Regions from separate parts of the Propionibacterium acidifaciens genome, predicted to be linked through region 1. Evidence: riboswitches for the same ligand, from Rfam matches in the RefSeq annotation. Region 1 holds a riboswitch; each other region holds the start of a gene.
What was found. Region 1 has a riboswitch for cobalamin ahead of mutA (methylmalonyl-CoA mutase small subunit). Riboswitches for the same ligand answer to the same signal wherever they lie in the genome.

Region 2: another riboswitch for cobalamin. It lies ahead of nikB (nickel ABC transporter permease); the one in region 1 lies ahead of mutA (methylmalonyl-CoA mutase small subunit).
Region 3: another riboswitch for cobalamin. It lies ahead of EGX94_RS07645 (ABC transporter substrate-binding protein); the one in region 1 lies ahead of mutA (methylmalonyl-CoA mutase small subunit).

Annotation. Positions count from the first base shown of each region.
Region 1 covers NZ_CP033719.1:2,066,765-2,076,267, forward strand. The annotation lists gene EGX94_RS08745 (cobaltochelatase subunit CobN) at 1-1,770, opposite strand, end outside; gene EGX94_RS08750 (queuosine precursor transporter) at 2,268-3,035, shown strand; gene EGX94_RS08755 (ABC transporter ATP-binding protein) at 3,484-4,377, opposite strand; gene EGX94_RS08760 (FecCD family ABC transporter permease) at 4,374-5,411, opposite strand; gene EGX94_RS08765 (ABC transporter substrate-binding protein) at 5,408-6,469, opposite strand; cobalamin riboswitch at 7,010-7,220, shown strand; gene mutA (methylmalonyl-CoA mutase small subunit) at 7,506-9,410, shown strand; gene scpA (methylmalonyl-CoA mutase) at 9,407-9,503, shown strand, end outside.
Region 2 covers NZ_CP033719.1:464,197-473,699, reverse strand. The annotation lists gene pheT (phenylalanine--tRNA ligase subunit beta) at 1-2,122, shown strand, start outside; cobalamin riboswitch at 2,285-2,496, shown strand; gene nikB (nickel ABC transporter permease) at 2,593-3,537, shown strand; gene nikC (nickel transporter permease) at 3,534-4,415, shown strand; gene EGX94_RS02035 (ABC transporter substrate-binding protein) at 4,450-6,054, shown strand; gene EGX94_RS02030 (ABC transporter ATP-binding protein) at 6,173-6,922, shown strand; gene EGX94_RS02025 (ABC transporter ATP-binding protein) at 6,933-7,847, shown strand; gene EGX94_RS02020 (MATE family efflux transporter) at 7,844-9,226, shown strand; gene EGX94_RS02015 (pyridoxal phosphate-dependent aminotransferase) at 9,252-9,503, opposite strand, start outside.
Region 3 covers NZ_CP033719.1:1,809,283-1,818,785, forward strand. The annotation lists gene mmuM (homocysteine S-methyltransferase) at 1-271, opposite strand, end outside; gene EGX94_RS07630 (hypothetical protein) at 656-1,360, shown strand; gene EGX94_RS07635 (hypothetical protein) at 1,513-2,451, opposite strand; gene EGX94_RS07640 (coiled-coil domain-containing protein) at 2,438-3,706, opposite strand; cobalamin riboswitch at 4,197-4,373, shown strand; gene EGX94_RS07645 (ABC transporter substrate-binding protein) at 4,430-5,467, shown strand; gene EGX94_RS07650 (ABC transporter substrate-binding protein) at 5,589-6,620, shown strand; gene EGX94_RS07655 (FecCD family ABC transporter permease) at 6,632-7,657, shown strand; gene EGX94_RS07660 (ABC transporter ATP-binding protein) at 7,654-8,487, shown strand; gene EGX94_RS07665 (hypothetical protein) at 8,682-9,155, shown strand; gene EGX94_RS07670 (aminotransferase-like domain-containing protein) at 9,366-9,503, opposite strand, start outside.

The DNA.
Region 1 (9,503 bases):
CGAGCCCATCATGATGTCGGGGTAGCAGCGGGTGCTCACCGCGTTCTCCTTGCCGCCCAGGAACTCCATCGTCCCGTGCGTGCCGACGTGGACGATGACGTCCGGGCGCCACACCTTCTGCAGCCAGGTGTAGAACGCCAGGTACTGCGGGTGGGGCGGGGCCGTCTTGTCATGGGCCTGCGCATCGGCCGTCGCGCCGCCGCCGCGCCCGGGCTGGATGCCGACGAGCGCGTTGCCGAACTCGAGCGCCGGGATGATGAAGTCGCCCTCCGGCGTCGTCATCGGGGCGCTCGGCCCGTCGGCCGGCCACGCCTCGTCCACCTGCGCGCAGGCCCGCTCGTCCCCCAGGTCGGCCCGGGCCTGCGCCCTCGGATAGACGAACGGGGCGTCCGGCGCGCCGAACCGGGGCGAGTTCACGGCGCGGGCCAGCAACCGGTCCAGCAGCTCGTCGGGACCGGGCGTGCCCACCCGGTAGCCGGTGCGGGCCAGCTCGGCGAGCACCGCCGACATCGAGGCGGCCACGTCGAGGAAGGAGCCGCCCAGCAGCCTGCTCTCGCCGGCCGGGTAGTCGTAGCCGATGATCGCCACGCGCGCCTCGGCCGGGTCGAGACGCCTCAGCCGCAGCAGCCCGGCGACCCGGCCGGCCAGGCGGTCGACCTGCTCGGGGATCGGGGTGAGCGCGTTGAGGGCGACGCCGTAGCGCTCGTCGACCCGTGGGGCGCTCATCGCGGCCACCGGGATCTCGTCGATGCAGCCGTCGAGCTCCGGCAGCATCATCGACACCATCACCTTGGCCGGGCTCAGCCCCGAGGGGAGCCGGAGCCAGTCGTCGATCGTGATGCGGGTCAGCAGGATCGGGTGCACGTGCGCGGCGCCCCACTCGTCGAGCAGCTCGGCCCCGGCGCCGCCCGTGCCGCCGCCGTAACTCGTGCCCAGCCGCAGGCTGAGCATGTTCACGACGACATCGGGCACGATGCCGGCGTCGGCCATGAGGCGACGCAGGTCGTCGACCGTGCGGGTGGCGTCGCGCACCGCCAGCGGCAGCACCCAGCAGTGCTCGCCGAGCGCCTCGACGACCGCCCTCGTCGCCGCCGTCGAGTCGATCGGGTACCCGTTGCCGGGATGCAGCACGAGCGCCACCTGCCGCCGCCCGGGCCCGCCGACGGCCTCGGCGTAACGGCGCACGTCGGTGAACTCGCGTCCGCCGGCCAGGTCGACCGCGACGATGCCGTCACCCGGGTACTCGGCCGGTGTCACGGCGATCTCCGGGTGCCCGCCGTACTCGTGCAGGAGCAGCGTCAGGAAGGCCATGGTGTGCACCGGGGTCATCGCGTGGAAGCACCGCAGCAGCGTTGACAGGTTGGCCAGGTCGGCCCGGAACCGCTCTGGTTCGGCGCCCTCGGCGCTGGTCGGTTGCGCACCAGGGCCGGCGGGCCCGATGGGGACGCCGCCGGGGGCGGGTCGCACGGCGCCCAGGCGCAGCCTGTCGGTGAACAGATGCCCCGGAGGCAGCAGGTCGCCCTCGTAGGCCGCCACCGGCCCGGCCAGCGCGTCGGTCCAGGCCCGCGGCGCGCCGCTCAGGTCGATGGCGAGGAAGTCGCTGTTCGCCACCGCCCCGGGCAGCCGCGCCGCATCCTGCGGCGATGGGGGACTGGTGGCGTTGAACAGCCGGAGCTCGCAGGCCCCGGGATGGGTCCGAGCCAGCTTCCGGTCGGCCGCGATGAAGGCCGACAGCAGATCGGGACACACGCTGATGATCGTGATGCGCAAGACCGTTTCCCCCTGGATCGACCGCCGCCTCGTCCCGGGCTGCCCGCGTCGGCCGAGCGGCCGCCGTGCCCCGCCGGCAGCAGGACGGATCTTCACGTCATCAGCTTAGCCTTGCCTGAACGGCATGGCGTCGCCTGAATGACACGGCGTCGCGTCCCGTGTCCGGGCCCCGCCCGGGGCTCCGGACCGGCGCCCCGCCCCGGGCGGTGTGCGGCCGTGCCGTGTTCGCCCGGGGACCGAGCACGGCCTCGGTGCGCGGGGCGCCGATGGGGGCGGTCGCATCGTGCTGCGGGGCCGCGCCGCTCGCCATGGTCGGGGCGGGCCCCGCGCGGCCTCCTCGACCGCGTCATGGCTCCCTCCCCGACCCGGCGGGACGGCATCAGTGCCCGCCATCGTGGCGACTCCGCCGGGGCTCCTTCCCGACCCGGCGGGACGGCGGCCGCGTCCGAGCGCCGGACACGACGCGGCCCCGGGCGGGTGCGAATACACTGCCGCCCGTGGCAGAAGAACCCGCTGGAGCCCGATCCGCTCAGCCCCCCGACGCGGGCGGCGAACGCCCCGCCTCCGCCACCGGGCGTCCAGCCGCGGAGCCGGCTTATGCGAGCACGGGCGCCCGGTTCTACCCGATCATGCTGGCCGCCATGGCCGTCGTCATCGTGCTGTCGGGCATCGGCGGATCGAAGGCCGTCCAGCTCGGCCCGATCCTCACCGACGGCGCCTTCTTCATCTTCCCGTTCAGCTACGTCCTCGGCGACTCGATCACCGAGATCTACGGGCCCCGGGCCGCCCGCCAGGCCATCACGACGGGTTTCGCCGTCAACATCGTGAGCTCGTCGATCTACTGGGTGATCATCGTGCTGCCGGGCCTGTCGGACGGTAGCAACGCAGCCCGCGACGCCGCCTTCCGGCTGGCCCTCGGCCCGGTGTGGCAGGTCGTCCTGGCCGGCGTCGTCGGTTTCGCCGGGGGGCAGAGCACCAACTCCCTCATCATGTGGCTCGGCAAGCGGCGCAACCACGAGAAGGGCCTGTACGGCCGACTCGTCTCGTCGACCGGTGCCGGCGAACTCATCGACACGCTGCTGTTCTGCCTCATCGCCGCGCACGCGATCGGCCTGACCGCGGTCGGGCAGGTCGTGAACTACACGATCGTCGGCTATCTGTACAAGATCGCCCTGCAGTACGCCCTCGTGCCGCTCACCGGACGCGTCATCGCGGCGATCAAGAGACGCGAGCCGAGCTACCGGGCGGCACTGGCCGCGGCCTGAGTCCGGCAGGCGGCCGGCGGAGCCGCCCGCCGGACCGGGCCGTGGCGATGGCGCCTCCCGGCCGGCCCGCCCCGGGCCGGCCGGCACGTGGGGATGCCGCCGGCCCCGCCCGTGACGGCAACAGCGCGGCGGGGGTCCGCCCCGAGCCGGGCGGCACGTGGTGACTCCGGCTCAGCCGGTGACCTCCTCCTCGATCGTGACGCCGTACGTGCTCTGGAAGTACTCCTGCGTGGCGGTCATGAGCTCGGCCGTCTCGGTCTGCGCCGAGTCCCAGCGGCCGTGCCCGGGGACCCGCCGGAGGCGCTCGACGCCGCGCTCGTCGTGTCCGCCCGAGCGCTGCTCCGCTGCGCCGAGGCGCTGTCCCGACTGTCGCCGGACGACCCGGAGCAGGCCGACAGGGGCAGCGCCGGGGCCGCTGCGAGAAGGGGGACCAGTGGCATCCCTGCTCTCATCGTTTCTCCTCGCCGTGATGGCCCCCCGCCCGGTGGGCGGGGTCCGGTGGGGCTCCTGGGCCGGTGGCCCGATGCGACCGCGGCACCACGACCGGCTGCCCGCTGACCGGGTCGGCGCTGATCCAGGTGTCCACGCCGAAGACCTGTTCGATGGTCTCGGCGTCCAGCGCCCGCGCCGGGGCGCCGGTGGCCCGCACGCGCCCGTCGGTCATGAGGACGGCGTTGTCGCAGTAGCGCGCCGTCTGGGTCAGGTCGTGCAGCACCATGACGACGGTCAGTCCGCGTTCGTCGTTGAGCTCGCGGACCAGATCGAGGATCTCGAGCTGGTGGGCGACGTCCAGGTAGGTGGTGGGCTCGTCGAGCAGGAGCACCCGCGGTTCCTGCGCCAGGGCGGCGGCGAGCCAGACGCGCTGCCGCTCGCCGCCCGACAGCGTCCCGATCCGCCGGTCGGCCAGCGGAGCGAGCCCGGTGCGGTCCAGCGCCGCCTCCACCGCGGCCCGTCCGCCGGTGTCGCGCGCCGCGAACCAGCTCTGGTGCGCGTAGCGCCCGTATCCGACCATGTCGGCCACCCGCGCATCCGGGCCGGCCTGCGCGTTCTGCCAGACCACGGCCATCGCCCGGCCGCGCCGCCGCGAACTCATCGAGGCGACCGGCTCGCCGTCGAGCAGCACCCGGCCCCGTGCGGGGGCGGTGCCGCACAGGGCGCGCACCAGCGTCGTCTTGCCGCAGCCGTTCGGCCCGGCGACCCCGTGGACGAGCCCCGGCGCCAGGTCGAGGTCGATGCCGTGCAGGATCTCCCGCCCGCCCAGCTCGACGACCAGGCCGCGCACCGACAGGCCGGCACTCGCCGGGTTCCCCGGGCCGCTCGCCGGGTTCCCCGCGCTGCTCACAGGGCCCTCCTCAGCAGGAAGAGGAAGAAGGGCACGCCCAGGGCGGTCATCGTGATGCCGACCGGGATCTCGATCGGCGAGAAGACCGTGCGCGAGAGGGTGTCGCTCGCGACGAGCAGGGCGGCGCCGGCCAGGATCGAGCCGGGCACGGTGAGCCGGTGGTCGGGGCCCAGCACCATGCGCACGAGGTGCGGCACGATGAGCCCGACGAAGCCCAGCAGCCCGACGGCGCTGACCGCGCTCGCGGCGAGCACCGCCGCCAGGGCGGTGAAGAAGACGCGGTTGGCCTGCACGTTCATGCCCATCGAACCGGCCGCGTCGTCCCCCAGCACCAGAACGTTCAGCCGCCGCGCGAAGCACAGGGCCAGCGCCAGGGCGACCAGCGAGTACGGCCACAGGCCGCGCACCTCGGTCCACCCCCGCATCGACATCGCACCGTTCATGAACATGAGGGCGCCGGCCACCCGGTCCGAGAAGAGCACCATGAACGCCGAGATGCCCGCCCCGCACAGCGCCGAGACGGCCACCCCGGCCAGGATGATCCGCAGCGGCTGGATGCCGCCCTCCCAGGCCAGCAGGAAGATCGCGGCAGCCGCCCCCATCGCACCGGCGAAGGCCGCCGGCGTGACGAGCGCGAGACGACTGGGGGCGACGAGCATGACGCCGATGCCGAGCAGCCCGGCCCCCGAGGAGACGCCGATGATGCTCGGATCGGCCAGGGGGTTGCTCATGACCGCCTGCAGGATGAGGCCGCTGACGGCCAGGTTCATGCCGACCAGGGCGGCGAGCAGCATGCGCGGCAGCCTGATGTCCCAGACGATCCGCCGCAGCGAGGCGTCGCGCCCGGTCAGGGCGTCGAGCATCTGGCCGATCGACAGGTGGACGGACCCCGCCCCGATGGCGTACAGGGCCCCGGTGACGAGCAGCACGGCCAGTGCCACGAAGACGCCGGTGCGGAACCAGCTGCGCTCGGGGAGGCTGCGGCGGGTCGTGCCGGGGGAGCGCCCGCCCCCGCTGGCGGTCGCCGCACTCATGCGTACTGCTCGGCGTCGCCGTAGACGTCGGGATGGACGCAGGCCGCCAGGTAGGCCACCGCGTCGCCGTAGTAGGGGCCGCCGTTGAGCAGGAAGTACTCCTGGGGCAGATAGGAGACGCGCCCCTCCCGGACGGCGTCGACCGCCTGCCAGGCCTGGTTGGAGGCGAACTCCTCGGCCATGCGCGCCCGAGCGTCGGCGTCGGTGTCCACCATGCTCGTGACGAGCACGTGGTCGGGCTGGGCGGCCACGATGGCCTCGATGTCGAGGGGCGTCGTCTCCGAGTCGGGGTTGTCGGGCGTCGACCCCGAGGCGATGTTCGTCAGGCGCAGGGTGCGGGCGATCTGCCCGGCGATCGAGTCGTCGAGCTTCACGGCCAGCGATGCGGCCGTGACGTAGACGATGACGACCGACGTCGACTCGTCCGGCAGCCGGCCGACCACCTCGTCGACCTGCTCGCTGATCCGGTCGATGCGCTCGGCGGCCGTGTCCTGGTGGCCCGTGAGCACGCCGAACGCCCGGTAGATCGAGTCGAGCTCGGCCTGGGAGCGCGCCCGCACCTGAAGGCCGCGGATGCCCAGTTCGCGCAGCCGGGACAGCACGGTGTCCTGGGCGCTGCCCATGACGATGACCAGGTCGGGCTCGTACGAGCTGACGGCCTCGATGTCGACGTTCGAGGTGGCGCCGACGGTCGGCACCGCCCGCATCGCCGCGTCGTTCTCCGGGACCGTCTTCACGTTGTCGGTGATCTGCACCGAGCAGACGGCCGTGCCGCCCACGTCGTACCAGATGTTCATGGCGGTGCCGGCCAGGATGCACACCCGCTGCGGCGCCGACTCGAAGTCGACGCTCCGGCCGCTGACGTCGGTGATGCTCAGCGGGAACTCGGTGCCCGTCATGGGCATCGGGTCGGCGCCGGTCGAGGTCGGCGGCGGCTCGCTCGGCGACGGTGCGCCCTGACCGCTCGAGCAGCTCGCGCCGAGCACCGACATCGCCGCGCACAGCACCAGGGCGAGTGTCCTGCCGGCCCGGCGGTGACGACGACTGGTGATGGGCATGACGGCCTCCTGCGATGGTGCGGACGCGGTCACCATACCCATGAACGGACTGAAAAATACAAGACCTTTGTGTGAAATTCTTTGCGAACTCCACAAGGAAATTCGTTGCCATCTCAGAAGGTGAGGCAGGGCTTCCGCCGGTGGACTCCCGCGGCTCCCGGGCGTCTTCGCACGACGACCGCAGGGCCGGGCGGGCCGGTGCGGTGACGGGCGTCCGCCCTGCGGTGCTCGTGCGGCCTCACCGCGGGGCGGGCGGGTCCGGAGGCCGGCGGTTCCCGACCGCCCTCCCGCGCGGCCATGGTCTCGACCAGGTGGTCGGCGTCTCGAAGACGCGGCCCGACCGCCTTCCCGCGCGGTCATGATGGCGGGGAGCCGCTCCCGCCGGTCGTGATCCGGGGCCGTCCGCTCCCGACCGCACTTCTCCCGGAAACCGCAGGACGATCGCCGTTGCCCGTACGGAGCCGGGCGCTCACCGCTGCCCGCCGAGGTGTGCACGGGCCGAATCCATGGGCCCCGGGGGTATGCGGTGGCGTCGTCTTGTGTACATTGAGAAGTGCTGGTTCGACCCATCGTCAGGTGGGTCGTCGCAAGAGGGAATTCCGGTGAGAGGCCGGAGCTGTCCCGCAGCGGTATATGGGAACAACGCCACAACGGGCACTGGGCCGCTCGGCCTGGGAAGCGGTGGCGTAGGAACCGGGAGCGATCCCGAATGCCCATGAGCCCGAAGACCTGCCAGCCGCAGCAGCGCCAGCTGCTGCGGAACGTGCCCCGCGGAGGGTCCACGGATCGAGGCGATCGGTGCCCGGCGATGCGCATCATCGTCGGCGTCGGTTCCCTCGGATCAGTGCCAGCGGTTCCGGCGAGCGTCTGCCGGGCGAGCCGGTGGGAGTCACCGGCGGACCCGCAGGTCCGGGAGTCGAGGCCGCGGACGGGCGCTCGGGTCCCGTGCTCGGCGCCCGCCGATGACCGGTCGGCAGCCAGTCCCCGGTGCGCCCTACCGCAGAGCGCACCTTGACCCTTCAGGAGCAGGAGTCGAATGAGCAACACCGAATCGGGCGCCCCCGCGGCCGAAGAGGCCACGCCCACGCAGCTCAGTCTCGCCGGCGATTTCCCGGCAGCCACCGAGGAGCAGTGGGAGATCGAGGTGGCCAAGGTTCTCAACCGTGGTCGTCCCCCGGAGAAGCAGCTGACCTTCGAGCAGTGCATGAAGCGTCTGACGGTCCACACCGTCGACGGCATCGACGTCAAGCCGATGTACAGGCGCGATGACGTCCCCGGTCCACTGGGCTATCCCGGGGTCGCCCCCTTCACCCGCGGCGCCGCCGTCCGCAACGGCGAGGCCGACGCCTGGGACGTGCGCGCTCTCCACGAGGATTCCGATGCGGCCTTCACCCGCAAGGCGGTCCTCACCGATCTCGAGCGCGGCGTCACCTCCATCTGGCTGCGCGTCGGCTCCGATGCCGTCGGGCCCTCCGACGTGGCCGAGGTGCTCTCCGACGTGCTCCTCGAGATGGCGAAGATCGAGGTCTCCTCCCGCGAGGACCAGAAGGCCGCCGCCGAGGCGCTCCTGGCCGTCTACGAGGCCTCCGACAGGCCCAAGGACCACGTCTTCTTCAACCTCGGCATCGACCCCACCGGCCTGGCCGCCCTCCGGGGCTCCGCCGCCGACCTGTCGGGGCTCGGCGAATGGGTCCGGCGCACCGCCGCCTACCCGAACGGCAATGCGATCACCGTCGACTCGACGATCTACCACAATGCCGGCGCCGGCGACGTGGCCGAGCTCGCCTGGGCGCTGGCCACCGGCGCCGAGTACGTGCGTGCACTCGTCGAGCAGGGCGTCGACGTCAACGAGGCCTTCCGGGCGATCGAGTTCCGCGTCACCGCCACCCACGACCAGTTCCTCACCATCTCCCGGCTGCGCGCGCTCCGCACGTGCTGGTCGCGGATCGGCGAGGTCTTCGGCGTGGACGAGGACAAGCGCGGCGCCCGTCAGAGCGCCGTCACGAGCTGGCGTGAGCTGACCCGCGAGGATCCCTACGTCAACATCCTGCGCGGCACGATCTCCACCTTCGCCGCCGCTGTCGGCGGCGCCGACGCCATCACGACCCTGCCGTTCTGCGCCGCCTTCGGCCTGCCCGACGACTTCGTCCGCAGGATCGCCCGCAACACCGGCATCATCCTCGCCGAGGAGGTCAACATCGGGCGCGTCAACGACCCGGCCGGCGGCTCCTTCTACGTCGAGTCCCTGACCGACTCGCTGGCCAGGGCCGGCTGGGCCGAGTTCCAGAAGGTCGAGGCCGCCGGCGGCATGGCCGCGGCCCTCGCCGGAGGCCACGTCGCCGAGGTCCTGGCGGCCTGCAACGCCGAGCGCGCCAAGCGTCTGGCCAACCGCAAGCAGCCGATCACCGCGGTGAGCGAGTTCCCGATGCTGGACGCCCGGACGATCGAGGTCAAGCCCTATCCGCCGGCGCCCGCACGCGGCGGCCTGGAGTGGCACCGCGACGCCGAGCCCTTCGAGCGGCTCGTCGACCGCTCCGCCGCGAACGGCGAGCGTCCGAAGGTCTTCCTTGCCTGCCTGGGCACCCGTCGCGACTTCGGCGGGCGCGAGGGCTTCTCGGCCCCCATCTGGCACGTCGCCGGGATGGAGACCCCGGAGGCCGAGGGGGGCACGGTCGACGAGATCGTCGCCGCCTTCAAGGCCAGTGGCGCCCAGGTCGCCGACCTGTGCTCGTCCGCCAAGGTCTACGCGCAGCAGGGCGTCGAGGTCGCGAGGGCCCTTCGCGACGCTGGCGCCAGGGCCGTCTACCTGTCCGGCGCCTACAAGGAGCTGGGCATCTCCGACGACGAGGCCGCCGGAATCTTCGACGGCCGGCTGTTCATGGGGATGGATGTCGTCGACATCCTCACCCGCACGTTCGATGTCATGGGGGTGGCCAAGTGAGCACTCTTCCTCGTTTCGATTCCATCGGTCTCGGCGACAGCCCGGTTCCCGGCTCCGCCGCCGAGGACTTCGCACGACTGGCCGAGGCGGCCG
Region 2 (9,503 bases), 1.5 Mb from region 1:
CGCCGCCGACGAGCTGGGCATCGGCGAGGACCGCACCGGCATCATCGTGCTCCCGCCGGCGGAGGCGGCCCGGGCCGGTCTCGGCTCCGACGCGATGGCGCTGCTCGGCGTTCCCGACGAGGTCCTCGACATCGACGTGACCCCCGACCTGGGCCATGCACTGTCGATGCGGGGCCTGGCCCGCGAGGCCGCGCAGGCCTTCGATGTGCCCTACAACGACCTCTACTCGCGTCGCGTGCCCGACCCGGCCCAGGACGCCTACCCGGTGCGCGTCGAGTCGGACGACTGCCAGCTGTTCGTCGCCCTGTGCGTCAACGGCATCGATCCGCACGCGCCCACCCCGACGTGGATGCGCCACCGGCTCGAGGCCGCCGGCATGCGCGCGATCAGCCTGCCCGTCGACATCACCAACTACGTCATGCTCGAGTCGGGCCAGCCGCTGCACGGCTACGACGCCGACGCGCTGCTGGGCCCGATCGTCGTGCGCAGGGCCGCCGCCGGCGAGCGGCTCACCACGCTCGACGACGTCGAGCGCACCCTGAGCGCCGAGGACCTGCTCATCACCGACGACTCGGGCCCCATCGGCCTGGCGGGCGTCATGGGCGGCCGGACCACCGAGCTGAACGACGGGACGACGAACGTCGTCATCGAGGCGGCCCACTTCTCGCCCGGCACGATCGGGCGCACCTACCGGCGCCACAAGCTGCCCTCGGAGGCCTCCCGTCGCTTCGAGCGCATGGTCGACCCGGGCGTGGCCTGCGCCGCGGCACGGATGGCCGCCCGACTGTTCGCCGAGTACGCCGGCGGCACGATCGCCGAGGGCGTCACCGTCGTCGGCCGAGTGCCCCAGCCGCCGTCCCTGACGATCGACGCCGGTCTGCCCGCGCACATCCTGGGCGCCCGCATCGACGCCGACCGCGTCGTCGAGGTGCTCCGCGCCGCCGGCGTCGAGGTCCGCAGGCGGGGCTCCTCACTCGCCCTGACCCCGCCCACCTGGCGCACCGACCTGCGCGATCCCTACGACTACGTCGAGGAGGTCGGCCGCAAGCTCGGCCTAGACGTCATCGAGCCGAGGGTGCCCCGCGCCGTCGCCGGCCGGGGCCTCAGCCCCGCCCAGCGCGCCCGCCGCGCGGTCAGCGCCGCGGTGGCCGGGGCCGGTTTCGTCGAGGTCATCACGCTGCCCTTCCTCTCCGACTCCGAGCTCGACGGCCTCGGGCTGCCCGACGACGACGAGCGGCGCCGCCTCGTGCGGCTGGCCAATCCGCTCGCCGACACCGCCCCGTACCTGCGCACGACCCTCCTGCCGGGGCTGTTCGCCGCCGCCCGGCGCAACATCTCGCGCAGCCAGGACGACCTGGCCCTCTTCGAGGCCGGCTCGGTCTTCCGGGGCGGGCCCGCCCCGGCGGCCCCGATGCCCGAGGTCGACCATCGTCCCTCCGACGCCGAGATCGCCGCGATCCGCGCGGCACTGCCCGACCAGCCCCGCATGATCGCCGCGGTGCTCACCGGCCAGTGGCTGCCCGGCGGCTGGGACCACGCCGCCGTCCCGGCGGACTGGACCCATGCGGTGCACTTCGCCCAGACCGCGGCCGCGACGCTCGGCCTGACGCTGGAGCGCAGGGCCGCGTCGATCGCCCCCTGGCACCCCGGCCGGTGCGCCGAGCTGTCGGTGCGCGGCGCGGGCGGAGAACGGGTCGTCCTCGGCGCCGCTGGCGAGCTGCACCCCGAGGTCGTCCGGGCCCACGGGCTGCCGGAGCGGACCTGCGCCGTCGAGCTCGACCTCGACCTGCTCGTGGCCTGCGCGCCCGGCGGCGGCGAGGTCACCGCGCTGAGCGGCTTCCCGCTGGCCAAGGAGGACGTCGCCCTCATCGTCGACGAGCGGGTCCCCGCGTCCGAGGTCGAGGCCGCCCTCGTCGAGGGCGCAGGCGAGCTGCTCGAGTCGATCGCGCTCTTCGACGTCTTCCGGGGCCCGCAGATCGGCGAGGGCCGCAAGTCGCTCGCCTACGGCCTGCGCCTGCGCGGGCCCGACCGGACGCTCACCCAGGCCGAGGCGGCGGCGGCCCGCGACGGCGCCGTGCGGCTCGCCGTCGAGCGCCTCGGCGCGGTGCCCCGCGAGGCGTGAGCCCCGCGGTCGAGGGTTCCGGGAGGCGTGAGCCTCACGGGCGCCGTCCGGCGCCCCCGTCCAGCGCTCGCCCCGGGTGAGTGCCCGATCGCGGGCGTCCGGCGTGCGGGGGCGGCGGCAGCTGGTACTCTGCTGTCGCGAAGCAAGGGTTGCTGCGCACCCCCGTGCGCAGCGCCCCCAGGTGCCCGGCCGGCCCGACGGGTCGTCCGGGAGAATAGGGAACCGCGTGGGAATCGCGGACGGGACCGCCGCTGTGAGCGTCCCGGGTCCTCATCGGCGTGAGCCGGCCACCGTCCGTCGGGAAGGTCGAGGGCCCGTCGGGGCAACCGCCCCGGGGCGCGAGTCAGAAGACCTGCCTGGGAACCGTTCCGCGTCGCCGCGGCACTTGGCGACCGGGCGCCCCTCGCGGGGTCACGAGAATCCGGTTGTGACGAACGGCACTCGTCATGATCGTGAGGTGACTTCGACCCGTGGACCCCAGATGGCTGGCCCGACGGCTGGGCCAGATCCTCATCGTGCTGGTGGGCATCAGCTTCATCACCTTCACGCTCGTCTGGCTGGCGCCCGGCGATCCCGCTCAGGCCGTGTACACCAGTCAGGGGATCACGCCCACCCCCGAGATGGTCGATCAGATGCGGGTGCGCCTCGGCCTCGACAAGCCCTTCCTCGTGCAGTACGTCACCTGGCTCGGCAACTGCCTGCACGGCGACTTCGGCACCTCGTACTCGCTGAACAAGCCCGTCGCCGATCTCATGCTCGTCCGCCTGTGGCCGACCATCAAGCTCTCGCTGGCCTCCCTGCTGCTCATGCTCGTCGTCGCCGTCCCGCTGGGCATGCTCGCCGCGGTGCGCCGGGGCGGCATCGCCGACCGCCTCGTCCGCGGCTTCAGCTTCCTGGGCATCTCGATGCCGAACTTCTGGTTCGGCCTGCTCCTCATCTGGGCGGTCGCCCTCAAACTCGGCTGGCTGCCGGTCGTTTCGACGGGGCAGGGCCTCGACAGGCTCATCCTGCCGGCCGCGACCCTGGCCTTCGCGATGATCGGCAAGTACACCCGGCAGGTGCGCACGGCCGTCCTCGAGGAGCTCGGCCAGGACTACGTCGTCGGCGCCCGGGCGCGCGGCCTCTCCGAGCGCGCCATCCTCACCCGGCACGTCCTGCCCAACGCCCAGCTGCCCCTCATCACCCTGCTGGGCCTGTCGCTCGGCTCGCTGCTGGGCGGCACGGCGGTCGTCGAGGTCGTCTTCTCCTATCCCGGTCTGGGCAACATGGCGGTCACCGCCGTCACCTCGTACGACTACCCGCTCGTGCAGACCTATGTGCTGTGGATCGCGCTGATCTACATGGTCATCAACCTGGTGGTCGACGTCTCCTACGCCCGACTCGATCCCCGCGTCCGCCGAGGAGCCCGGTCATGAGCCCATCGCACCGCATCCGTCGCTTCCTCGGCGCGCACCGGGCGTTCTGCGTCCACGCGGCGCTGGCCCTGGTCATCGTCCTGGTCGCCCTGCTCGCCGGCGTCATCGCCCCCATGAGCCCCTACGAGGCCAACCTGGCGGAGGCCTTCCAGGGGCCGAGCGCGCAGCACTGGTTCGGCACGGACAAGCTCGGCCGCGACATGGCCTCGCGCGTCATCTACGGCACCCGCGTCTCGCTGGCCGCCTCGATCGTCCTCGTCCTCGTCATCTCCGTCGTCGGCTCGCTGCTCGGCGTCATCGCCGGCTACGCGGGCGGCCTCGTCGACGCGGTCATCATGCGGGTCTCCGACATGATGATCTCCTTCCCCGGGATCGTCCTGGCCATCGCAGTGGCCGGCCTCATGGGGGCCAGCATCCGCAATGCGATCATCGCCCTGGCCGTCGTCAGCTGGACCAAGTACGCCCGGCTGGCGCGCAGCCTCGTGCTGAAGATCCGCCACAGCGACTTCGTGACGGCCGCCGAGCTCACCGGTGCCCGTCCGGGCCGCCTCATCCGCCGGTACCTGCTGCCGAACGCCCTGCCGACGCTCGTCATCACCGCCGCGACCGACATCGGCACGATGATGCTCGAGCTGGCCGGCCTGTCCTTCCTCGGCTTCGGCGCCCAGCCGCCGCAGGCCGAGTGGGGCCTCATGCTCAACGAGGGCCGCGCCTACCTGCTCGACTCGCCCTGGCTCATGATCTTCCCCGGCGCGGCGATCTGCGCGACCGTCATCGTCTTCAACCTGTTGGGCGACGCGCTGCGCGACGTCCTCGATCCCCGCCATGCCGGCCCCGACGAGGCCGTCGTGGAACTCACCACGGCCCCACTGGCCTGACCCACCACCCACCACCGTGAAGGAGCGCATTGAGATGCAGGGAATCATCGTCACCCGCCGCGGCCTGCTGGCCGCCTCGGCGGCCGGAACCGTCGTCGCCGGCCTCGGACTGACCGGCTGCTCGTCGTCCGACTCCGGCGGTTCGAGCGGCACCGAGCTGAAGTTCGGCTGCACCAACTTCTCCAAGGAGTCCCTCGACCCGTCGAACCAGCCCAACGCCGCCTGGGCGTGCATGCGCTACGGCATCGGCGAGTCGTTGTTCAAGTTCGACGAGAAGATGGTGCCCCAGCCGTACCTGGCCGAGTCCTGCACGCCCGACGACGAGCACCTCACGTGGACGATCGCGCTGCGCGAGGGGCTCAAGTTCTCCACCGGCACCGAGGTGACCGCCACGAAGGTCGCCGAGTCCCTCCAGCACATGTTCGACAAGGAGGGCTCCGAGGGCTCGTCCGCGCCGTCGACCTTCATGAAGCCGGTCTCGATCACGCCCGACGACGGCGCCCGCACCGTGACCATCGTGACCGGGAGCCCGTCGGCCGACCTCTCGGCGGCCCTGGCCAATCCGCTGTTCGAGATCCTCGACATCGCCGGCAGCGAGAACCTCGGCGAGAAGCCGATCGGCACCGGCCCCTACGCCGTCACCGAGTTCAACTCGGGCCAGGACGTCAAGCTCGTCCGCAACACCAACTACTGGAACGGCGAGGTGCCCTACGAGAGCGTCCACGTCATCTTCATCGACGACTCCTCGAGCCTCACCAAGTTCATGGCCCTGCAGTCCGGCGACGTCGACGTCACCGAGAACATCACGGCCATGTCCGACCTCGAGACGCTGCGGAACGACTCCACCTACTCGGTCTCGCAGACGATCGGCATGCGCACGGGCTTCTCGTACCTCAACGCCGCCGAGGGCCGCCCGCTCGCCAACAAGGACCTGCGCAGGGCCGTCCTCATGGCGGTCGACGACGCGACGATCACCGGGACGACGGTCGGCGGCCTGTACACCGCGGGCTGCTCGGTCGTCCCCTCCTCGCTCGACTTCGGCTACGACCAGCTCACCGACGCCACGCCCCACGACCCCGAGAGGGCCAAGCAGATCCTCGACGCCGCGGGCATCGTCGACTCCGACGGCGACGGCTTCCGCGAGCTCGACGGCACGAAGATCAACCTGGACTACCTCACCTACGAGTCCCGGAACCTGTCGGTCATGGCCGAGGCCGTGGCCAGCCAGCTCGCCTCGATCGGCATCCAGGCGACGGTCACCAAGCTCGACGCCGACACCGAGTGGAACAAGCTCGTCGCCGGCGAGTACGACCTCAACTCCAGCAACTGGATGACGGCCCAGGAGGGCGAGCCCTACAGCTACCTGGCCAACTGGTACTCCAGGAGCGGGGCCAACTACTGCGCCTACCACAACGACGAGTACGACTCGCTGTACGAGCAGCTGGCCACCCAGCTCGACACGGCCGAGCGCAAGAAGATCTATGTGCGCCTCCAGCAGATCCTCATCGACGACGCGGCGGTCCTCGTGCACGGCTACTACAACAGCAACATGTGCTCGAACACGAAGGCCGTGAGCGATGCGAGCGTCTCGACCGCGGACTACTACTGGATCACGAGCGCCTTCAAGCCGGCGAAGTGAGTCGGCGGCGATGACGGGCAGCGGGCCTGGGCCGGAGGGGCCCTCGGGGAGGGGCGCGGCGGACGATGCGGCGTCGCGCGGCGGCGCGGCGCGCGACGAGCTGCTCCGCGTCTGCGGGATGACCGTCAGCTACGACGGGGCGCTCGCCGTCGTCGACGTGAGCGTCGACGTGGCGCCCGGGGAGATCGTGGCCGTCGTGGGGGAGTCCGGCTCGGGCAAGACCACGGTGATCCGCTCCGTCCTCGGCCTGCTGCCGGCCAGCGGCAGGATCAGCGCCGGCGACGTCGTCTTCGAGGGGCGTTCGCTGGTCGGCCTGGGCCGGGCGCAGTGGCTCGACCTGCGCCGGCACCGCATGGCGATGGTCTTCCAGGACACCGGGGCGATGCTCAACCCCGTGCGGCGCATCGGCGGCCAGTTCGTCGAGTACATCCGCACGGCCGAGCCGGGCTGCTCGGCGGCGCGGGCCCGGCAGCGCGCCGAGACCATGCTCGGGCGCATGGCGCTGCCGGACCCGCACCGCGTCATGGGCTCCTACGCCTTCGAGCTGTCCGGCGGCATGCGCCAGCGGGTCGGCATCGCCATGGCGATGACCTTCAGCCCGGCCCTGCTCCTGGCCGACGAGCCGACGAGCGCCCTCGACGTGACGATGCAGGCCGAGATCGTCCGCCAGATGCTCGCCCTGCGCCGCGAGGAGGGCACGGCGATCATGATCGTCACCCACAACCTCGGCGTGGCCGCCCACATGGCCGACCGGATCATGGTCATGCGCGCCGGGCGCGTCCTCGAGCTCGGGCCGACCGAGCGGGTCATCGACCACCCCACCCATGAGTACACGGCATCGCTGCTGGCCAGCATGCCGTCGCTGTGAGGAGACGAACGTGTCCACGCCTGCGATGAGCGCCGAGGGGCTCACCAAGACCTTCCGCACCCCGGGCGGCGGGAGCCTCACCGCCTGCGAGGACGTCTCCGTCGAGCTGACGCAGGGCCGGACGGTCGCGATCGTGGGGGAGTCCGGCTCGGGCAAGAGCACCCTGCTGCGCATGCTCACCGGCCTCGAGAGGCCCACGAGCGGCCGGGTGCTCCTCGGCGAGCAGGAGATCCAGGACGTGCGCGGCTCGCTCCTGCGCGAGGTGCGCCGCCACGTGCAGATGGTCTTCCAGGACCCGCTGGGCTCCTTCGCCCCGCGCATGCGCATCGCTGAGGCGGTCTGCGCCCCGCTCATCAACTACGACGCGATCGGGCGCCGCGAGGTCGTCCCGCGGGCCCGTGAGATGCTCCGCCTCGTCGGCCTGTCCGAGCACCTCGTGACGCGCCGCCCCCACCAGCTGTCCGGCGGCCAGCTCCAGCGCTGCGCCATCGCCCGGGCGCTCACCCTCGACCCGCAGGTGCTCCTGTGCGACGAGGCCACCAGCGCGCTCGACGTGAGCGCCCAGGCCGAGATCATGGCCCTGCTGGCCCGGCTGCAGGACGAGCGCGGCATCGCCATCGGCTTCGTCTGCCACGACCTGGCGCTCGTCGCCCACTTCGCCACGACGATCCTCGTCATGCACCGCGGCCGCGTCGTCGAGCAGCTGCCCGCCGAGGGCCTCGTCGAACGGGCCCGGCACCCCTACACGCGCAGGCTCCTGGCGTCCGTGCTCGACCTGCGCGACCGCGACGGCCACCTCGGCCGGGAGCCCGGGGGCGGATCCCGCCCCCGGCCGCAGGACGAGGCCGCCGACGGCCCGCTCGTCGAGATCGCCCCCGGGCACCTCGTGGCCCGTCCCGCGTCCGGCGCCGGGGACGGTCGATGACGGCGGCGCCGGGACTCGGCGGGCGCCGGGCCCGGGTCGTCGACCTGACGGCCGGTCCGCTGGCGCGGGGGATCGTCCTCTTCGCCCTGCTGCTGCTCGGCGCCGCGCTCATCCAGCTGCTCTACAGCACCGTCGACCTCATGTTCGTCGGCCACGTCCTGGGCACCGGGGCGGCCGCCGCGGTCGGCGCCAGCGGCCTGGTCGTCACCTGCCTCGTCGGCATCTTCACGGGGCTCGGCACGGGCACCGGCGTGCTCATCGCGGGGCACTTCGGCGCCGGCCGGCACAACGAGGTCGAGCGCGTCATGCACACCGCGCTCACCTTCGGCCTCGCCGGCGGCCTCGTCCTCATCCCCGTGATGATCGCCCTCGCCCCCGCCCTCATGGCCCGGCTCGGCACGCCGCCGGAGATCGTGCCGTCGGCCGTGGTCTACCTGCGCATCTACCTGCTCGGCCTGGTGAGCGTCGTCCTGTTCAACATGGGATCGGGGGTCCTGCGCGCCCTGGGCGACTCGCTCACCCCGATGCGCTGCCAGCTCGTGGGCGGCGTGGTGAACGTCCTCGTCGACGCCCTGTTCATCGTCGTCCTGCGCTGGGGGATCGGCGGTGCCGCCGTGGCGACGCTCCTGTCGCAGACGCTGGCGGCCGGGCTCGTCCTCCTCGCGCTGCGCCGCCTCGACGAGCGCTACCGGCTGCGCCTGTCGCGCTTCCACCTGCACCCGGTCACGCTGCGCGAGATCCTCGCGATCGGCCTGCCGGCGGGTGCGCAGGCCCTCGTCATCACGCTGAGCAATGTCGCCGTCCAGTACCGGATCAATGCGCTGGGCATCTGGGACATCGCGGCCTTCACCGTCTGGTTCCGCGTCGAGAACTTCATGTACATGCCCATCATGGCCCTCGGCCAGGCCGCCTCGACCTGCGTGGCCCAGAACCTCGGCGCCGAGGACCGGCCGCGCACCCGGCGCGCGGTGCGGGCCTGCTGCCTCATCGGGGCGGTCGTGACGGTCGTCCTGGCCGGGGCTCTGCTCGTCGGCGTGCGCCCGGTCCTCGGCCTGTTCACCGCCGACCCCGAGGTGATCGCGCGCGGCACGACGATCGCCCGCATCGTCGCGCCCTGCTACGTGCTCTTCGCCCTCATGGAGGTCGTCTCCTCGTCGATCCGCGGCGCCGGGCGCGCCCTGCCCCCGATGATCATCGTCGTCAGCGCCCTGTGCGGCCTGCGGGTGGTGCTGCTCATGGCGCTGCCGCGGGTCTTCGGCACGGTCGGGCGCGTGGCCCTGCTCTACCCGCTGTCCTGGGTCGTCACCGACACGGCGCTGCTGGTCTACCTGCTGGCGCGCCGCCGGCTGCTGTGGGGCGATGCGCCCGCCGCGAGGTGAGGACGGTCGGGGCGGGGCCGGGCGCTCAGTCGCGGCGGGTCTCCTCGCAGTATTCGGCGAGGCGGGCGAGGGCCTCGCGCAGCACCTTCTCCTCGGGCAGCGCCACGAGGCGGAAATGGTCCGGGTCGGGCCAGTTGAAGCCGCGCCCGTGGCTGATGAGGATCTTCTTGCGGCGCAGCAGGCCCAGTGCCCACTCCTCGTCGTCCTCGATGGGGAAGCGCTCGGGGTCGAGGCGGGGGAACAGGTACAGCGCGCCGTCGGCCGGTACGCAGCTGAC
Region 3 (9,503 bases), 260 kb from region 1:
CGTCGCGGATGAGCCCGCGCGCCTGGGCCGGTCGCGCCCCGGCATCGGTCAGGCCGAGCACGGACGCCTGGTAGGTGTTCGTCTCGATGACCCGGGCGCCCGCGTCGAGATACGCGGCGTGCACTGCGCCGATCGCCTCGGGCGCCGAGTCGATGGCCGCCGCCGACCACAGGCTCTCGTGCATCGGCACGCTCCGGGCCTCCAGCTCGGTGGCCATCGCCCCGTCCAGGACGACCGGGCCCGCCGCGAGCAGATCGGTGAAGGAGCCCATGGCCCCATCCTGCCGCGCCGCCGTCCGTCCCTCTCCGTTCGGGGCCCGTCCTCCTGCGCCCGCATCAGCCCTCTTGTCCTGTGCCCTGTCGTCCGTCCCTCTCCCGTTCCCACCTCATTTCCGTGTTGACACCCGGGTCGTGCCCGAGGTGCCGACGCAGAGGTGAGGTGGGAGCGGGGAGGTGAGGTGGGGTGCGAGCACGGAAGTGGGGTGGGAAGCGGTGAGGGGGACGAGGGGAGCCGGCCGGTCGTCGGTCCCGTCCCGTGCCCCGTCTGTCCCGTCCCGTGCTCCGCCGGCCCCGTTCCGTGCTTTCGGCGGTGCTCCCGGTACCCTGATCGCGGGTCCGTGCGGTGGGCGCGGGCCGCGAATCTGAGGTGGTCGACGATGAGCAGTCCCGTGAACGGTGGATTCGCCTGTTTCAACTGCGGGCTCCTGCTGGCTCCCGACACGGCGCGGTGCCCGCGCTGCGGGGCGCCGCAGCCGGGGCGCGCGAACGGATGCCCTGGCGCCGGCCACCCGAGTCACGTGCCGCCCGCCGAGCCCCTGCACCCGGCCGTCACGGCGATCATCACCTTCTTCTTCGGTCTCTTCGGCCTCATCCCGTGCCTCATCAGCACGAGCCGGGCCAAGCGGCTCAGTCTCCCCACGAGGCCCCACTGGCTGGCCTTCTGGATCCCCGAGCTCGTGAGGGTGTCCATCTACGTCATCGTGGCCATCGGCATGATCGCCGGCGTCGGCATCCTCGCCGGCCTGGCCCCCCGGAGCCCGGGCGGCTCCGGCGGCGTCGCGCCGAGTTCGTCGTACTCGTACTCGACGACCGCTCCCAGCGCGACGAGCTCGTCGGCGCTCGGCTGGCCCGCGGGCGCCGTCGAGTGCTCCTCGAGCGTCGCGGCCGGCAACGACCGGACCAGCTGCGAGTTCGCCCTCAACGTCGCCGACGCCTGGCAGCGGAGCGACAGGGCCTCGACCCAGACGGTCGAGGCCTACAGCCCGGTGACCAACGAGAAGTACACGATGGGGTGCGCCACCGTCGCCGGGTACACGACCTGCTCCGGCGGCAACGGAGCCGTGGTCTACATCCGGAGCTGACGGCGGTCCGCCCGAGACGAGAGGGGCGGGGGTCGGGGCGCGGTCGCTGGCGGTGCCGTGCCCGGCGGCCGTGACCCCTCCCGACGGGGCCATCGACAAGTCAACGGGCCGGGCGCGGCCCGACCCGATCGTCCGCACGGCGCGGGCGGGGCCTACCCGAGGGAGGCGGCCAGCCGGTCGAGCACGGCCGTGGCCGCCTCGAAGCCGTCGGCGTCCTGGGCCGCCATGGCGACGAGCACCCGCTGGCCCGCCGGGTTCGTGTACCAGCCGAGCTGGCGCGCCATGTAGCCCCCGGCGGGCGAGGGGCCCCAGCCGCTCTTGTGGACGGCGCCGGGGCGCGAGCCGATGCCCCAGGCCTGGGCGGGATCGACCCGGCCCATGTCGGCGATCACCTCGTCCGCCCCGTCGAGGCAGGGCAGCTGGGAGAGGAAGCCGACCTGGGCGTCGGTCGTCCACTGGGTCTGCCCGAAGATCGAGAAGCCGGCGGCGAGCTGCTCGGCCGGAACCGTCGTCGTCCCGTCCCCCGCCCGGCGCAGCACCTGCGTGACGGCATCGGCCCGTTCCGCGTCCGTGCCGCCCAGGGACATCCACAGGGCGTCGGCTGCGCTGTTGTCGGACTCCTCGAGGGCCAGGGCGACCGAGTCGGCCTGCGCCTCGCCCTGGCCGGAGTCGATGACCGCCAGGGCGAGCGGGATCTTCGAGGTGCTCCAGGCCGGCAGGTCCTCGAGGGCGCCGGCGGTCCGGATGCCCCCGTCGGGGGCGTACCAGCTCATCCGCACCGCCGCGCCCGAGGCCTCCGCCGCCTCGACGGCCGCCCGGATGCCGGCCTCGTCCCCGTCCGGGGGGCCGAGCCCGCCGGTGTCGCAGCCCTGCGGCAGGGACGCGCCCGCCGCGTCGGACCACGCCCCGGACGGCGTCGCCGCCGTCGAGGACGCGGGGGTGCTCGTCGCGGGCGCTGCGGCGCAGCCGCACAGGCAGACGGCGGCGAACGCCGCGGCGAGACGGCCGCCGAGCGTCCTCGCGCGGCCTGCGGCGCGGTTCGACGAGCCGTGCCCGCGCGGGAGGCCCGCCGAAGGCTCAGGCGGTCGCATTCGGCAGCCAGACGCTGGACCAGCCGATGAGCGGTTCGCCCCAGCCCGCCGACGGTGTGTCGAGCGAGATCATCCCGACGCCGCCGTTCGCCGCGCCGTTGGAGTAGATCATGCCGTTGCCGGCGTACATGGCCACGTGGCCGTAGGGATTGCCGGCGGGCGTGCCGTCGTACCAGACGAGGGCGCCCACGGGGATGTTCGAGGTGTCGTGCTGCATCTGCCCGGCCGCCTCGATGGTGGCCGCGGCGTCGGTGGCCGAGTTCACCCCGGAGCTGGTGTAGCCGTAGAAGGCGGCGACGAGGGCCAGGCACATGTTCCCGTAGTACATGTTCCCCTCGAGCGACCGGGCCGTGGACACGGCCTCGTCGACGCTGTACGGAGCGATCTGCCCGGGCGCGATGTTCGCCGTGAGCCAACTGGCCCCCGCCTCGACGCTGGACCGGGCGGCCGCTGCGGCGGAGGCGGCGGCAGCGGCGGCGGCCTCCTCGTCGCGGGCCTGGATCCGCGCGGCCAGGTCGCCCGCCCGGCCCTTCAGCGTCTCGTCGTCGGACACCGCCTGGTCGACGAGCTCCTGGGCCGTGGCCAGGGCGGCCTGGTTCGCGTCGACCCTCGTCTGGACTGTCGCCGCGGCGTCGGCGGCGGTCCGGGCGGCGGTCCGGGCGGCGTCGAGCTGTCCGACCGCGTTGTCGCGGGCGGTCTGGGCGTCGTTCTCGGCCGTCACCAGCGCGTCCCGCTTGGTCTGGAGCTCGTCGAGGGCGTCCTGGTAGGCGTTCACCTTGGTCTCGGTGGCCGAGAAGGACTGGTTGGCCCACTGGACGCGGTTGCTGATCCGGTTGGTCGATCCGTCGCCGATGAGCAGGGCGATGCTCGTGAGCCCGGTGCTCTGCTGGGCGGCCTGGCTGGCGACCATGCCGACCTCCTGCTTGGCCGTGTCGACCCGCGTCTGGGCGGCATCGACCTCGCTCTGCGCGGCCTGCCGGTTGTCCTGGGCCGTGGTGAGGGCGGCCGATGCGGCGTCGGCGGCGCTCTGGGCGTCCTGCTGGGCCCGGTTCGCGGCGTCGGCGGCCTGCTGGGCGCCGGCCAGCTCGTCGCGGGAGGCCGTGAGGGCGCTCATCGCCGCGTCGAGGGCTGCGTAGCCGTCGGACACGGCGCCGGACGAACCGGCGATCTGGTCCTGGAGCGCGGCGTACTGGTCATCGAGGTCGTCGGCGCGGGCGCTCGCGGCTCCCTGGGCCAGGAGCAGGGCGGACGCCACCGCGACGGACAGCGCGACTCGTGCGGGACGCCACCGGCGGTGCCCGGCACGAGAAGCCGTTTTCGAGTAAAGGGGAAGGTCCCGATTCACGGTTCTCTGCTTTCTGTTGTTCGTGGGAGCGCGCCCGGCCCGGTCGGGCCTGCGGCGCGCTCTCGCGGTCGCGACGGTCACGCGTCACCCGCGCCCGCGGGCGCGGAGAGTGGAGCGGCGCGACGAACGCCTCAGGATCACGATAACTGCCGAGGCCACGAAGGGGAAGCGGTCCGCGCCGGGCGCGGCGCATCCGGAGGGCGCGCCCTCCGGATGCGGGCGGCGTCGGAGCCCGGGTTGCGCCGCCCGTGCTGTCGGCGGGACGCGCCGTCGAGTCCCTGCGCGTCGTTGAGTCCCCCGATGGCGGTGCAGCCGCTCGGTGCTCGGGACGCATCGTACTGAGTCGTCGTCGGTGCTGGCGGGCCGCTGCCCCCTGCTCGTCCTGACGACGGCAATGGGATATGGTGCTCGCGTCATCGAGTGCTCGCAGGAGCAGGGAATCCGGTGCGAGGCCGGAACTGACGCGCAGCGGTATGGGTGACGCCGGATCGACGATCCACTGGGCACCACGGCCTGGGAAGGACGATCCCGGCGGGCGAGCCCGAGTCCGAAGACCGATCGGTGACGCGTCCCGAGGACGGGGCGCAGGCAGCGGGTGCCGCGCATGCACCCCGACCTCGAAGGAGAACCGCCATGGGGCGGACAATTCCCCCTGCCATCCGCATCGGTACGGTCATCTGCTGCTGCGCGCTCATCGCAGCGGGCTGCTCGTCGGGCTCGGCGGGCGCCGGATCCTCGTCCGCCCCGGCCTCGGTCCAGGCCGGCTTCCCGCTGACGATGACCCGCTGCGGCCAGGAGCTCCACTTCGACGCGCCTCCCCAACGCGCGGTGACGATCAACCAGGCCTCCACCGAGATCCAGCTCGCCCTCGGGGCCGGCCCGCAGATGGTCGGCACAGCCGCCTGGTCCGACCAGGTGCTCGACGAGTACGCCGACGAGAACTCCTCGATCGAGCAGCTCGCCATGAACTACCCGTCGCTCGAAACGGTGCTCGACAAGAACCCCGACCTGGTCACCGCGGCCTTCGAGTACACCTTCACCGACGAGGGCGTCGCCCCGCAGTCGAAGTTCGCCGAGCTCGGCATCCCGGCGTACCTGCCCGAGTACGAGTGCACGATCGTCAACAACAACACGACCGGCCGGCGCCTGACGATGGACGACATCCACCAGGAGATCCGCGACCTGGCCGCCATCCACGGCGTACCAGAGCGCGGCGACGAGCTCGTCGGCGAGCTCCGGGCCCGCATGGACGCGGCCGCGAGGACGGCCTCGGATGCCGGCTCCCGGGGCAGGACCGTCTTCTACTGGTACTCCTCCGACGAGGTCCCCTACAGCGCGGGCGGCATCGGGGCCCCGCAGATCGCCGCCGACACCGTCGGAGCCACGAACATCTACGCCGACTCCGACGAGGAATGGCCGCAGGTGAACTGGGAGGACGTCGCGGCCAAGAACCCCGACGTCCTCGTCCTCGGCGACCTCAAGCGCGCCATGCAGTCCGGGGACACCGCCGACGACAAGATCGCCCACCTCGAGTCCAACCCGGTCACGGCCCAGATGGACGCGGTGCGCAACAGGCGCTACGTCATCGTCCCTGGCTCCTCGCTCGACCCGTCGATGCGCACCGTCGACCTCGCCGAGGCCCTGGCCGGGGCCCTCGCCGAATCCGGCTGACCCGCACCCATCTGCACCATCGCCGCCCGCGCCCGCCCGGCTCCGCGAGCGCGCGACCGGGACGCCGCCCGTGCCACGGCGTCCCCCGTCCACCGGGCCATCGCAAGGAGGAACGAACATCATGCGCATCCGCACCCCGCTCATCGGCCTGGCCGCCGCCTCGCTGCTGCTCGCCGGCTGCTCGGGCAATGCCGGCGACTCGTCCACGCAGTCCGGCTCGGCCGCGGGCGGCTTCCCGCTGACCATCACCAACTGCGGCCACGAGCTGCACTTCGACAAGGCCCCCGAGCGCACCGTCTCGCTGAACCAGTCGTCCACCGAGATCCAGCTCTCCCTCGGCGTCGCCGACACGATGGTCGGCACCGCCACGTGGACCGATCCGGTGCTGAGCAGTCTCGAGGCCGAGAACGACGAGGTCCCGCGTCTGGCCGACAACAACGCCTCGTTCGAGACGGTCCTCGCGGCGAGCCCCGACTTCGTCTCGGCGTCGTTCCCCAACACGCTCGACGACACCGGCTCGGGCTCCTACGCCAGCTACGCCAACCTCGGCGTGCCCGCCTATCTCGCCCCGAACCAGTGCGAGAAGGGCGACAGCGGGGACGGCGACTCCGAGAGGTCCGAGGTGCTCGCGATGGACGACATCTACCAGGAGATCGACGACCTGGCCGCCATCCACGGCGTGCCCGACAAGGGCAACGAGCTGGTCGACTCGCTGCGGGGCCGCCTCGACGCCGCCGTCTCCGGCGCGAACGTCGACGGCGGCGAGGTGAGCGCCGCCTTCTGGTTCGCCAACTCCGAGTCCCCGTACGTCGCCGGAGGCACCGGCGCCTCGCAGATGATCTCCAACGACCTCAAGGTGACGAACGTCTACTCCGACGACGCCAAGGAGTGGCCGCAGGTCAGCTGGGAGGACCTGGCCGCCAAGAATCCCGACGTCCTCGTCCTCGGCGACCTCACCCGCAAGTCGCAGACCGCCGAGACGGCGCAGGCCAAGATCGACTACCTCAGGTCCAACCCGGTCACGGCCCAGATGGGCGCGGTGCGCAACGACCGCTTCATCATCGTCGCCGGCGGCGACATGAACCCGTCGATCCGCACCGTCGACCTGGCCGAGAAGATCGGCGCCGGTCTGAAGCAGTACGGGCTGCGATGAGCCCGCGGCCCATGGCGCGCTCCGGGCGGTTCAACGCCGGGCTCGTCACCGCCGTCGGCGTCGTCCTCCTCGCAGTGTCGGTGGTGACGGCCATCACCTTCGGCCCCGCCGACCTCGGTGTCGGCCAGGTGTGGTCGGTGCTGGCCAGCAGGCTGCACCTGGCCGGCGATCCGGGCCTCACGACGCTCCAGGTGGCGATGGTCTGGCAGCTGCGCCTGCCGCGCGTCCTGCTGGCCGCCGCCTGCGGCGCCTCGCTGAGCATCTGCGGGGTCATCATGCAGTCGCTGCTGCGCAACCCGCTGGCCGAGCCCTATCTGCTGGGCGTCTCCTCGGGAGCCTCGACCGGTGCGGTCCTCGTCCTCGTGCTGGGCGTCGGCTCGGCCCTCGGCCTGTCGGGCGGCGCCTTCGTCGGCGCCCTCGGCGCGTTCGCGATCATGCTCGCCCTGGCCGGACTGGCCGGCGGGACGACCGACAAGATCGTGCTGGCCGGCGTGGCCGTCACGCAGGGCTTCTCGGCGCTCACCTCGTTCATCATCATGGTCGGGGCCGACGCGAACACGACGCGCGGCGTCCTGTACTGGCTCATGGGCTCCCTGGCCAGCGCCTCCTGGACCGACGTGGCGCAGACGGCGGCGGGCTTCGCCGTCATCATGGCGCTGGCCCTGGGCATGGCCGGTTCGCTCGACGCCTTCACCTTCGGCGAGCGCCAGGCGGCCTCGCTGGGGGTGGCGGTGCGGCGCACCCGGGTGACGCTGCTCGTGCTCACCGCCCTGCTCACCGCGGTCGTCGTGGCCTCCAGCGGGGCCATCGGCTTCGTCGGCCTGGTGCTGCCGCACATGGCGCGCATGCTCGTCGGCTCGCGGCACCGCGGGGTGCTGCCGGTCTCGGCGGTGCTCGGCGCGATCTTCCTGCTGTGGGCCGACACGATCGCCCGCTCGGCGTTCGCCCCGCTGGAGGTGCCGGTCGGCGTCATCACGGCGATGGTCGGCGTGCCCGTGTTCGCCGTGCTGCTGTCGAGGAGGAGGGGTTCCCGATGAGGCTCGAGGCGAAGGGCGTCGGCTGGTCGGCGGGCGGCACGGTCATCATCGACGGCATCGACGTGACCGCCGTCCCCGGCCACGTGCTGGGGCTGCTGGGGCCCAACGGCGCCGGGAAGTCGACGCTCATGAACGTCCTGGCGAGGCTCGTCGCGCCCGACCACGGCGAGTTGAGCCTCGACGGGCGCGACTACTCGCAGTGGGGCCGCCGCGAGATGGCCCGCACCCTCGTGGCCGTGCAGCAGCAGGCCACGACCGAGCAGGACGTGATCGTCGAGGACGTCATCGACCTGGGGCGCATCCCGCACCGCGGCCGCTGGTCCGGCATCAGCCGGCACGACCGCGGGGTCGTTCGACGCGCCGCGCGGCAGACGGGCGTCGAGCAGCTGCTGCAGCGCCACTGGCAGTCCCTGTCGGGCGGCGAGCAGCAGCGCGTGCAGATCGCCCGGGCCTTCGCGCAGGAGGGCCGCATCATGCTGCTCGACGAGCCGACGAACCACCTCGACATCGCCCACCAGCTCGACATGCTCGACCGGGTGCGGGCGACGGGGCTGACCGTCGTCGTCGCCCTGCACGACCTCAACCTGGCGGCCGCCTACTGCGACGAGGTGCTCGTGCTCCAGGACGGGCGGGCCGTGCACTACGGGCCGCCTGCGCGGGTGCTGACGGCCGAGGTGGTGCGCGAGGTCTACAGGGTCGAGGTGCGAGTGCTCCACCCCGACCCGGACGGGCCGCCGCTGTTCCAGTATCTGCGCTCGGACATCGCCGCGGCGGGGGAGGACGCGGGCGGGGGGACCGGACCGGATCCCGGTGGGGACGGTGGCGGGTGAGGCAGGGCGGTCGCCGGGGCCGGGAGGAACGGCGGAGGCGCCGAGGGCCGTGCAAGACTGTTCCGCAGGATTCGAGGGCGATGGCCGTCGTCCGAGGCGAAGAGTGCTGCATGACCCCCGGAGGGAGTTGAAGAGTGGAACGAGCAGGGGAGAGGAGAAGGGGATGGGCGCCTGTGCTCCTTGCGGCCGGACTGGTGATTGTTGCCATCGCGATTCTCGCGTCCGTCTCTGATCCGGGAGACAGGTATACGTCCTTATTTTTCTTGCTCCATGCGCTCGGAGTGCTCCTCGTCATCGTCGCTGCGGTTGTCGCCATCATTTCCGGTGGTGCGGCCGTGCGGGCTCGCAGAAGGGTCGTGCTGAGCGCCGGTGCAACCCTGATGACCATCCATCTGCTGGGGAGCACGGCATTCTGGTGGGCGCTCGGTGGGCATTACGGTCTCATCCGGTTGAAGTATGACGACGATTGGATCATCGGAAGCAGCATCACCGAGGTCGAAGAAAGGTACGGCGAAGCAGAGGAGTGCGGCGGCCATGGCTACTGCTACCCTCTTTATGAGGACGAAGCGGCAATCATGCCCTCGCATCTTGCTGTGCGCTATGCCATGTTCACGGACGAAGGCGGCGTGGTGACAGAGGTCGATGACCACTATTGCCCGGGGGGATGATTCGCCCATGCGGGGATGGAATTCCATGCCGGCACTGGGAGGGCCGTGCGGGAACGGCTGGCCGGCTGGTGGGCCGGCGCGCGTGGAGCGGTGGTTCCGTCGTGGGGTCCGGACTCCCGCACGTCATGCGAGGCTTGTTCACGGCATCCATGGGGCGCTCCCGACCAGGGGCGGCACCCTTGATCGGATTCGGGTCCTTGTGAACGGACCTCATCGGCGCCGGTCGGTGGTCAGCCCGGCGATGGTCGCCAGCGCCCTGTCGAGGGTCGTGCGGTCGCGGGCCACGGGGAGCCGCAAATGCGTCCGGTGGGATCCGTGGGCCGAGAAGTTCGGTCCGGCCGAGATGAG